DNA from 2 places in the Archangium lipolyticum genome. Region 1 is predicted to be linked to the other one. Evidence: riboswitches for the same ligand, from Rfam matches in the RefSeq annotation. Region 1 holds a riboswitch; the other holds the start of a gene.

What was found. A riboswitch is a leader RNA that binds a small molecule or an ion and turns the genes downstream of it on or off. The one in region 1 is predicted to bind cobalamin.
Region 2: linked by a shared signal. The riboswitch ahead of NR810_RS17485 (energy-coupling factor ABC transporter permease) and the one ahead of NR810_RS42365 (ribonucleoside-diphosphate reductase subunit alpha) in region 1 are both predicted to bind cobalamin.

What each region holds. Positions count from the first base shown of each region.
Region 1 covers NZ_JANKBZ010000033.1:65,234-70,504, reverse strand. The annotation lists gene NR810_RS42370 (ribonucleotide-diphosphate reductase subunit beta) at 1-262, opposite strand, end outside; gene NR810_RS42365 (ribonucleoside-diphosphate reductase subunit alpha) at 259-2,712, opposite strand; cobalamin riboswitch at 2,880-3,085, opposite strand; gene NR810_RS42360 (serine/threonine-protein kinase) at 3,128-4,105, opposite strand; gene NR810_RS42355 (hypothetical protein) at 4,398-5,012, shown strand; gene recA (recombinase RecA) at 5,121-5,271, shown strand, end outside.
Region 2 covers NZ_JANKBZ010000007.1:120,577-125,847, forward strand. The annotation lists gene NR810_RS17465 (CbiX/SirB N-terminal domain-containing protein) at 1-681, opposite strand, end outside; gene NR810_RS17470 (energy-coupling factor ABC transporter ATP-binding protein) at 678-1,535, opposite strand; gene NR810_RS17475 (CbiQ family ECF transporter T component) at 1,532-2,167, opposite strand; gene NR810_RS17480 (hypothetical protein) at 2,164-2,382, opposite strand; gene NR810_RS17485 (energy-coupling factor ABC transporter permease) at 2,379-3,191, opposite strand; cobalamin riboswitch at 3,222-3,429, opposite strand; gene NR810_RS17490 (chondroitinase-B domain-containing protein) at 3,486-5,271, opposite strand, start outside.

The sequences.
Region 1 (5,271 bases):
GGTTGTTCGCCACGATGGAGTCGCCCGTCGCGAAGAAGGCCACCAGCCGCTGGATGAGGTGCCGGTCCGCCGCCGTCATCTTCGAGCGCAGGTCACCCACGTCCGTCGAGAAGTCCACCTCCTCCACCGTCCAGGTGTTCTTGATGGCGTTGCGGTACATCTCGAAGAAGGCCGGGTACTGCATCGGCCGGAGCGTGAGGTTCAGGCCTGGATCCAACAGGCGCGCACCCGTCTTCGGCGTTGCGTTGGAGGGGATGCTCATTGGCAGGCCTCGCAGCTCTCGGGGTTCTCCAGGGAGCAGGCGATGGCCTGTTCCTCGGTGGGCTTCGGTGCCGCCTGGGCCGTGTTCCGGGACACGTCGACGGTGGCCTTCGCGATGCGCGTCGCCGGACGCGAGCGCAGGTAGTAGGTCGTCTTCAGCCCCTTCTTCCAGGCGTACATGTACATGGAGCTCAGCTGCCCGATGTTCGGCGACTCCATGAACAGGTTGAGCGACTGGCTCTGGTCGATGAAGGCGCCCCGGTCCGCCGCCATGTCGACGAGCGAGCGCATCGGCAGCTCCCACGCGGTGCGATAGATGGCGCGCACGTCGGCGGGAATCTCCCCGAGCGACTGGATGGAGCCCTCCGCCACCTTGATGCGCGAGCGCATGTCCTCGTTCCACAGCCCCAGGGACTTCAGCTCCTCGACGAGGTAGCGGTTGACCTGGAGGAAGTCGCCCGAGAGCGTCTCCCGCTTGAAGAGGTTGGAGACCTGCGGCTCGATGCACTCGTAGCAGCCGGCGATGGACGCGATGGTCGCCGTCGGCGCGATGGCGATGAGCAGCGAGTTGCGCAGCCCCACGGACTTGATGCGGGCTCGGAGCGCCTCCCACCGCGCGGGGTCCTCGGGCGTCACGCCCCAGGCGTCGAACTGGAGCTCACCGCGCGCCGCACGTGTCTCCTGGAAGCTCGGATGGGCACCGCGCTCGGCCGCCAGCTCCGCCGAGGCGGACAGGGCGTGGAAGTAGATGTCCTCGGAGATCTTCCGCGACAGCGTGCGCGCCTCGGGGCTGTCGAAGGGCAGGCGCATCTGGAAGAACACGTCCTGCAGGCCCATCAGGCCCAGCCCCACCGGGCGCCAGCGCAGGTTCGAGCCCTTCGCCGAGTCGATGGGGTAGTAGTTCAGGTCAATCACCCGATCCAACTGGCGCACCGCGGACCGCACCGTCCTCGCGAGCTTGTCCCAGTCGAAGGCCACTCCACCGGCGTCGTTCGCCAGCGTGTGCCGCGCGAGGTTGATGGAGCCGAGGTTGCAGACGGCGGTCTCGTCCTTCGAGGTCACCTCGAGAATCTCCGTGCAGAGGTTCGAGAGGTGGACGACGCGGCCCGGCAGCGCCGTCTGGTTGCAGGCCCGGTTCGACTTGTCCTTGAACGTCATCCAGCCGTTCCCGGTCTGCGCGAGCGTCCGCATCATCCGCCCGTAGAGCTCGCGGGCCTTCACCGTCTTGTGCGCGAGTCCCTCCGCCTCGGCCTTCTCATAGGCGCGCTCGAACGCCTCGCCGTACTGGTCCGTGAGGTGCGGCACCGCCTTTGGATCGAACAGGGACCAGTTCCCATCGGCCTCGACGCGCTTCATGAAGAGGTCGGGGATCCAGTTCGCGAGGTTCAGGTTGTGCGTGCGCCGGGCCTCGTCGCCGGTGTTGTCGCGCAGCTCGAGGAACTCCTCCAGGTCCGCGTGCCAGGTCTCCAGGTACACGCAGCAGGCACCCTTGCGCTTGCCTCCCTGGTTCACCGCGGCCACCGACGCATCCAGCGTCTTCAGCCACGGCACGATGCCGTTGCTGTGCCCGTTCGTGCTCTCGATGAGCGAGCCGCGCGAGCGGATCCGGTGGTAGGCCAGCCCGATGCCCCCCGAGAACTTCGAGAGCATCGCCACGTCCATGTAGCGCTGGTAGATGCTCGCCAGCTCGTCCTCGGGCGAGTCCAGCAGGAAGCAGGACGAGAGCTGCTCGTGGCGCGTGCCGGAGTTGAAGAGGGTGGGCGAGCTCGGCACGTACTCCAGCATCGAGAAGAGCCGGTAGAGCTCGAGCACGTCGGCGATGGTGTCACCGAGCGCCACCGCGATGCGCATGAAGAAGTGCTGGGGCGTCTCGAGCACCTCCCGCGTCTGGGGGTGCTTGAGCAGGTAGCGGTCATAGACCGTGCGCAGCCCGAAGTACTCGAAGAGGCGGTTGCGCGAGGGATCGATCGCGTCGTTCAGCTTGCGGCTGTTCGCCGAGACGAGCCCGGCCACGCGGTCGTTCACCAGCCCGAGCCGGTGGCCCGCGGCGATGGACTGCGAGAAGGAGTGGATCTCCTGTCCGGAGACCTCCTTGTCGATGTACGTCGCGAGCAGCCGCGCCGCGAGCTTCGCGTACTCGGGCTCCTCCAGCGTGAGCGAGGCGGCGGTCTGGATGGAGAGCTGATCCAGCTCCTTCGTCGAGGCGCCGTCGTAGAGGCCAGCGATCGTCTTCGTCGCCATGCGGATGGCGTCCACCTGGCGCAGCCCATCGCAACACCGGCTGATCGCCCGGACGATCTTGTTCAGGTCCGCGACCTCGAGCGTTCCATTGCGCTTGCGCACCCGCATGGTGGTGGGGGGCGTGGGCGCGGGGGTCGTCTCGGGGAGGTGATGGGCGGGCAGGGGGGGCGAGCCCTGCTCGCGTCCCGGGGTGTGGCTTCCGTTCAGCATGCTGCTCCTCGCGTACTGTCAGGGCCGCGCGCGAGCTGCGCTCGCGACCACGTGAACCCGAAGACACGAGGAGAGGAGACAGGCCGGGACCACCACGGAACGAAGCCGCGGCGCTCGGACCTCCCGCCTCCCCACGAGGCTTCCAGGTCGAGCTGCCGCTGGATTTCTCCCAGAGGCAGGTGCTGGCAGGTCTTCGGGCTCGCGAGCACTCGGCTGACGCCGGTTCCTACTACCGCCCGCTTCCCGGCCTCTCGGCCAGTGCGTGTGGACGGATTCGTTCTCGCTTACCGCTGCGGGGGCAGCTCCGGATTCACACCGGATTCCCTTTCAAGCCCAGGCACTTGCCCGGGCACCAGCGACGCGCGCCAACCTAGGGGCGGGTTCGGACGCTGTCAAAAGGATCTACCTCGCCCGGCTACGGACGGCCCTTTTCCCGCTCCCAGAGTGCGAGAGAGAGGGCCTGTTGCATCGCGCTCTGTACCTCGCGCGCGCTGAAGGGTTGTCCGGTGTCCAACGCCCAGGTGAAGAGCGCTCCCGCGAACTCGCCCGCCGTGCGATAGCGCTGGTTCACGTCCGGTGCCAGCGCCTTGCGGATCACCGCCGCGAGCCTCCGGTCCAGCGTGTCCGGCAGGTTCAGCTTCGCCGCCTGGATAGCCCCCATCACCACGTCCGGATCATCGCTGCCGCGCTCGAAGGGGTGGGTGCCCACCACCAGCTCGTGCAGGACGATTCCCAACGAGAAGAGATCCGATGCCTGCGTCACCGTGTCCCCGCGCGTCTGCTCCGGCGACAGGTAGTGCAGCTTGCCCGCCGTCACCCCGTCCTCCGGCCCCAGGTCCAGCCCGCGCGCCTTGGCCACGCCGAAGTCGCCGAGCTTCACCTCGCACTGCCCGGAGAAGAAGATGTTGGAGGGGTTCACGTCCCCGTGGACGAGCTCCAGCGGCCGGCCACTGCGCGTGCGCGCCTGGTGGAAGTACGCCAGCGCCCGCAGTGCCTCGATGCACACGTGGACGCCCATCGCCAACGGGATGTCCCGCCCCTGCTGGTGGTGCACCCGGAGGAGCCCCTCCAGGTCTCCACCGACCAGGAACTCCATGGCGATGAAGTAGCGCCCGAAGGCCTCGCCAATCTCCAGCCGGCTCACCAGGTTGGGGTGCTCCAGCAGGCCCATCAGGTCCGCCTCGTCGGCGAAGGCCTCCGCGCTGACGTCCTTGCGCATCAGCTTCAGCGCCACCTTGAAGGGGCTGCCCTTCTCGTCCCGGGCCTCCGCGAGGAACACCTCCGCCATGCCCCCCGAGCCCAGCCGCGAGCGGAGCACGTAGCGCCCGAAGCGGCGCGAGGGGATTTCCACCGTCTTGGTGGAAGGGGGTGGGGGAGGGGGGATGACCGGCAAGGTATCGCCACTCTAACGCTTCCCCCGAGGGCGGGGGAGCTGTCCTCCAGGAAGCGGGATGGGGCCCGCTCGCGTCCGCTGCCGGAAGCTCCGGCTCGGGGCCTGTCGGGAAGCTTTGGAAGCGGGCGGAGCCGGCCATTACAGTCCGGCCGTGTCCAGCACCACCCATACCCGCCCCCCCGGCTCTGGCCCTCGTGAGGACGAGTCAGGAGGGGAGGTACCATCCCTGGCCCCCTGGGAGGCGCCGGACAGCCCTCCCGCGCCCTCACCCTCGCGGGAGGCGACGCGGGCGGTGCCCCGCCTCGTCGAGGAGGCCCGGGCGGCCTCGGGCGCCGAGCGCCAGGCCCTGGCGGCGCGGCTCAACCGGGAATTGGAGGCACTGGAGTTGGAGGAGGGCTCGCGCGAGGTGGCGGACCTGCTCCTCCACCTCTTGGAGAGTGGGCAGCTGGAGGGATTGGAGGCGGCGGAGGGCCGGACATGCCGGGGCGTGGCGGTCGAGACCCTGCTGGGGCTCGGCTACCCCTATGCGTTGGAGGTGCGCCCCGAGGACCTGGAGTACCTGCGCAACCAGTCCCGGCCCAACCGGAAGGGGCTCCTGCCGGAGGGGGCTCTGGGGGCCGGGGTGCTGGCGGCGGGATTCGTCGGCGAGTGGATGTTGCGGCCCTCGGAGATGGCCGAAGGGGAGCGTGCGCTGGGGCTGTCCCTCTTCTTCCTCATGGCGCTGACGGGGCTGGTGGCGGCATTGTGGGGTGATGAACGCTCGGACACCCGGCGGGCGGGCCTGCTGGGGCTGCTCGTCCTGTCGGTCGTTCAGCTATACCTGGGCACTCTCGGCGGTTACTACGGAACCCTCAGCGGGGTGGGCGGACTGTTGGCCTGGCTGCTCCTCTTGCTGCCGCGGCGCTGAACGCCGTGGGTCATGTCAGAGGGATGGACTAGGGTCTTCACATCGCGTACTAAACGCGAGTTCAGGTGGGCCGGGGTGGCTCGCCGCATACGCAAGGAGCAAGACGAAATGGCCGTGAATCCAGAGAAGGAGAAGGCGATCGAACTGGCGATGTCCGCTGTGGAGCGCCAGTTCGGTAAGGGGTCGATCATGCGGCTCGGCAACGAGGAGCCGCTGGTTCGGGATGTTCAGGCCATTTCGACGGGAAGCATCTCGCTCG
Region 2 (5,271 bases), on a different contig from region 1:
GAGCCAGGGGTAGCGCTCGGCGAAGAGGGCCACCTGGGCGTGGATCTTCTGCAACAGCACCCCCGTGAACAGGAGGTAGGGCACCACCAGGATGCGCTCCGGCCTCGCCCGGGCCACCCACTCCAGCGCCTCCTCCAGCGAGGGCTTCGCGATGCCGACGAAGGCCGGCTGCACCTGGGCGAAGCCCCGTCCCTCCGCGTAGAGGCGGGTCAGCTTGCAGAAGTCGCCATTCGCGTCCGGGTCCGACGAGCCGCGCCCCAGCATCACCACCACCGTGCGCGCGGCCTCTTGGGGGGAGAGGGGGCCGGTGCGGACCTCGGTGCGCTCGAAGGCCAGCTGGGCGAGATCCGGATGGACGCCAAAGGCCTTCACCGCGAGGAAACGCACGCCCGGGTGCTTCTCCCGCGCCGTGGCGAGCGCCAGCGGGATGTCGTTCTTCACGTGCTTCGCGGTGAAGAGGAAGAGCGGAACGACGAGCACCTCCTTCACCTCGGAGGCGAGCGCGTCCAGCGCCTCGGGGAGCGCCGGTGCGGTGAGCTCCACGAAGCCCAGGCCCACGCGCCGCTCCGGGTGGGCCTCGCGGTAGGCGTCCACGAAGCGGTGCACCTCGGCGATGGCCTGCGGATCCCGGCTGCCGTGTCCGATGAAGAGGATGCCGCGCTCGTGACGAAGGGAGCTCACGGATGCACTTCCTGATGGGAGGGAACGAGGAGGGGAAGGAGACGGCTGGCGGCCTCGGCGACCGTGAGGGGCGGGGCCGTTCCCAGCGCGGGAAGCAGGGGCGCCAGCTGGGCCCAGAGCTCGGCGACGGCCGGTGCGCGCAGACGCGCCCGCGCCAGCAGCGCGGCATCCCGGAAGACGTCGGCGGGGGTGCCAAAGGCGAGCAGCCGCCCCTCTCCGAGGATGGCCACCCGGTCGGCGAAGAAGGGCACTTCGTCGGTGGCATGCGTGGAGACGAGCAGGGCCACTTCACGCTCGCGGGCGAGGCGCCTCAGCAGGCCCGCTGTCTCGCGCTCGCCCACCGGATCCAACCCGGCGGTGGGCTCGTCGAGGAGCAGCACCGCCGGATGCATCGCCAGCACGCCCGCGAGACAGGCCCGCTTCTTCTCCCCGAAGCTGAGCGCCTCGATGGAGCGTCCCGCCAGGTGCGACAGGCCGGTGGCCGCGAGCGCCTCGTCCACCCGCGCCCGCACCACGCCCGGGGCGAGGCCCTGGTGCAGCGGACCCGTGGCCACGTCCTCACCCACCGTCGTGCCGAACAGCTGGTCATCCGGATTCTGGAAGGCGAGCGCCAGCCCCGCTTCTGCCCGGGCCACGGCCCCACGCGGTGCGGGCTGGCCGAGCAATCGCACCCCACCGGAAAGCGCCGGCACCAGGCCCGCGATGCTCCGCAGCAGCGTCGTCTTGCCACACCCGTTGGCGCCGAGCAGCGCGACCACCTCTCCCGGCCGCACCTCGAAGGAGAGGGCGGAGAGGATGGCGGCGCCGCCGGGGTTTCCCACCGAGAGCGCTTCGAGCGTAAGCGCCGCCTTCATGGGTGCTCTCCCGGAGGGGGGACGATGGTGCCCCGGCAGCCGCGGGCGGCCATGGCCTCGGCGGTGGCATGGGCCTGATCGAAGGCGCGCACCAGGGTGAGGCCGCCGAGTGCTCCAAGTGAACGCAGGCTGCGGCGCACGTCCCGGTAGCCGAGGCGGAGGACCTGGGCCTCGCGCGCGCTGTGTGCCGACCGTTCGAGGACGGTGGCGTAGCGCACCGCGAGCGCGAGCACATCGGCGAGCGCGGCCGGCACCCGCCACGCGCGCAGTGCGCCCACCAGGGCCCAGGGCGGGGTGAGCGAGGTGAGGAGTCCGAAGACGGCGGCACCCGCGGCCACTCGCGTTCCCAGGACCAGCGCGGGTGCCCAGGTTCCGGTTGCCTCCGGTTGCGACACCCAGTGCAGGGCCCAGACGGCCAGACCGCTGAAGAGGGCCAGCCCCAGGCGGCGCATCAACACCCGGACCGGCTCGCCCACCGCGAGGGAGGCGAGGAGGGCCAACGCCGCGATCCCCGAGGCGGTGTGAGGCGCGGGCCCGGCGAGCGTCACCAGCAGGGCGAGCAGGGCGCTCCCCAGCTTGATGCGCGCATCGAGCCCGCTCACCCACTCGCGCAGCGGGGAGGTACGACTCACGCCTGTCCCCCCGTCTCGACGAACAGCGAGCGGTAGAGGTAGCCGAGCAAGAAGCCCCCTACGAGTCCGGCACAGAGGAAGGCGAAGAGGAGGACATCCCCTTCGATCGGGATGAGGGGCGGCTGGGGGGAGCGTCCCGCGGCCTCGGCGAACGGGAGCACGACGTGCTCGTCGACGCCGGGCCAGCCCTCGGCGGAGGCGAGAAGTGGCGTCATGGCGTGGAGGCGGCGGGGAGGGCGTGGAAGTTCAGGAGGGCGGGCCGGCGGCGGGAGATGAAGACGACGGCGCCGGCGGTGAGGGCCCCCTCGAGGATGCCCAGGGGAAGCTGGGTGGGGAGGAAGGCGAGCAGCAGTGTCCCCAGCGTGCCGCCCAGGGGCTGGGACCCGTGCAGCGCCGAGGCCAGCTCGAAGGCCGTCATGGCGTAGGTGGCCCAGTCGGACAGCATGCCGGCGGCGAAGGCCCCCACGCCGAGTGGTGCGCGCACCGCGCGCAGACCGTGGAAGACACCGTAGCCGACGAAGCCACCCACCACGCCCATGGACCAGATGTCGGCGCCCAGGGTGGTGAGCCCGCCATGGGCGAGGAAGAGCGCCTGGAGCAGCAGCGCGACGAACGTCACCAGCACGGTCATCACCGGGCCGATGAGCACGGCCGCGAGCCCCGTGCCGCACGGGTGCGAACAGGTGCCGGTGATGGGGACGGGCACTGGCATGCAGGAGATGACGAAGACGGCGGCGGCGAGCATCGCCACGAAGGGCGAGTAGAGCGGGCTCTGGGCCACGCGCTCCCGCAGCCTCATGACACCGAGCGCGAGCAGGGGCAGGACGGAGACGGTCCAGCCCGCGGCCCATCCGAACGGAAGGAGACCTTCCGCCAGGTGCATGGCGTGCGCCGGGTAGGGCAGGAGGAGGAGGGCCGCGAGCAGCCACGTCTCCTGACGGAGGGAGACGGACGCTGTCTGTACGAGGGCTTGGAGGCGATGCCGCAGGGCGGCACCACACCCACGCCCGGAGATACCCGGCATGGAAAACCTCGCTCTCAGTCCACGGAGAGGTGGGGTTGCAAGGCCTGGGTAGGTCTCCTGGCTCGTGGATTCAGAACGCCCGAGGGCGTTCAGCGCCGCCTCCACCTTCCCCGACACGTAGGCGTCGAGTGGTTACTTCGGAGGCGGCTCCCCACTTACAGTGGCGGGACCGCGCCGGATTCACACCGGCTTCCCTGTTATGCCCGTGCTGGCGGGCACCCATGGCTGGAATTCAGTTGTCTGGCGCCAAGTACCGGAGGTGATGGGACTCTGTCAACGGAATGCGCGCATTCCTCACGGTGCGTTCGGGCCGACATCCTCCAAAGACAGCGGCGCGTGGACGATGGCGGCGGTGGAGTACTCATCCGCGCCGACATCGTTGGTGGAGCGGATCTGCCCATCCATGTCTTCCGCGATGTAGGCGTACGTGCCCACCGCCGTGTTGATGGCGGGGCTCGTGGAGGACAGCTTCTGCAGCCCGTTGCTCGTGGTCAGCGACGGATTGACGTTGCGGATCTCACCGGACGTCCGCGACCTGTTGTTCAGGGTGGAGCCGTATCCGATGTTGCCCTGGAACAGCGTGTTGCTCGTCTTGGTCTCGTTGTAGAGCGTGCCCGTCGTGTTCCGGATGAGATTGTTGGCGACCTTCGAGTCCACCGGCGCGTACGTGTATTTCTTCCCGATGACGAGCCCCGTGGTGCTGTTGACGACCGTGTTGTTCACGACCTCGGTCCGGTAGACCCGCCAGTGCTTGCTCAGATCCGTGCTGGTGTAGTTGCTGGAGTCCGGCCCTCCGTCGAAGTCGCCTCCATCGATGAGGAGCGCATCGTCGGTCAGCTTCTCCAGGTAGTTGTTGTAGACCTTGTGGTCGGTTCCATAGATGCGGATGCCTCCCACGCCGGCCTTGGTGCCATCACCCAGGATGAAGTTGCCGTAGATGCTGTTGTGATTGCCGTGACGCGCGGTGAGCTGTCCCTGTGAGTTGACGACCGTGTTGTAGCGGATCGTGTTGTGGCCGCTCTTGATCGAGATGAACTCCGGGTCCCCGTCGCAGCGCTCGAACACGTTGTACTGCACGGTGGCGTAGGCATCGAGCATCGACACGGCGGACAGGCCCAGGCGGAGCGTCTCCAGCCCGTTACTGAGGCGCGGTCCGATGTCGTGGAAATAGTTGTATTCGATCACATCGTACTGGGTCATCTGGGTGGAGTAGTTCCCATCCATGGCGATGACCGGACCGGGGTCGCTCTTTCCCCCGAAGTCGTTGTGGTCGATCCGGTTGTGATGGCTTCCGCTCCCCTTGAGCATCAGCCACTTCACCTCGGTGCCGTTCTCGATCAGGTCGAAGGTGTTCCGGGTGACCCGGACGTTGTTGGAGCCATCGAGCACGATGGCGCTCGCGCCGGTGTTGGTGAACTTCAGGCCCTCGATGACGACGTAGGAGGAGCCGGACACGCTGAGGGAGGCACTACCGGAGATGATGGCCCGGCCCCGGTTCGCGGCCTTGAGCGTGATGGGATTGGAGGCGGTCCCATTCTTGTTCTGGATGCTGAAGGCACCGGTCTTCGTATAGGTGCCGTCCGCCAGGACGATGGTCGTGCCCGCGGTCGCGTTGGTGAGGGCCGTGGTGAGCTGGGCGGCGGTGGAGACGTTCACGACATTGCCCGGCGTCTCCGCGGCGCTGCCGTAGATCTCCACTTCCAGGTAGCTGTTCCAGGCATTGGAGGTATTGCCATACCCCACGAGCCTCACGTAGCGCGCGGACCCCACATCCGTGAAGTCGAACGTCTGGATGCTGCTCGACAGGCTGCTCGTCACGTTCGAGCGCACCGTGGAGAACGTGGTGCCATCCGTGGAGGTCTGGATGTCGAAGGTGAACGTCCGGGATGCGCCGTTCAGGAAGGCGATCTTCACATAGGCCACCTTCTTGTTGGCGCCCAGGTCGAACCGGATCCACTGCCCATCACCCTCCGCCGACCAGCGGGTGTTCAGATCCCCATCGACCGTATTGGCCGGGACGTTGCCGTCATCCGCGCTCGCGGTGACGGAGGTTCCCGGGATGGAGAACTTCTCATCCGCC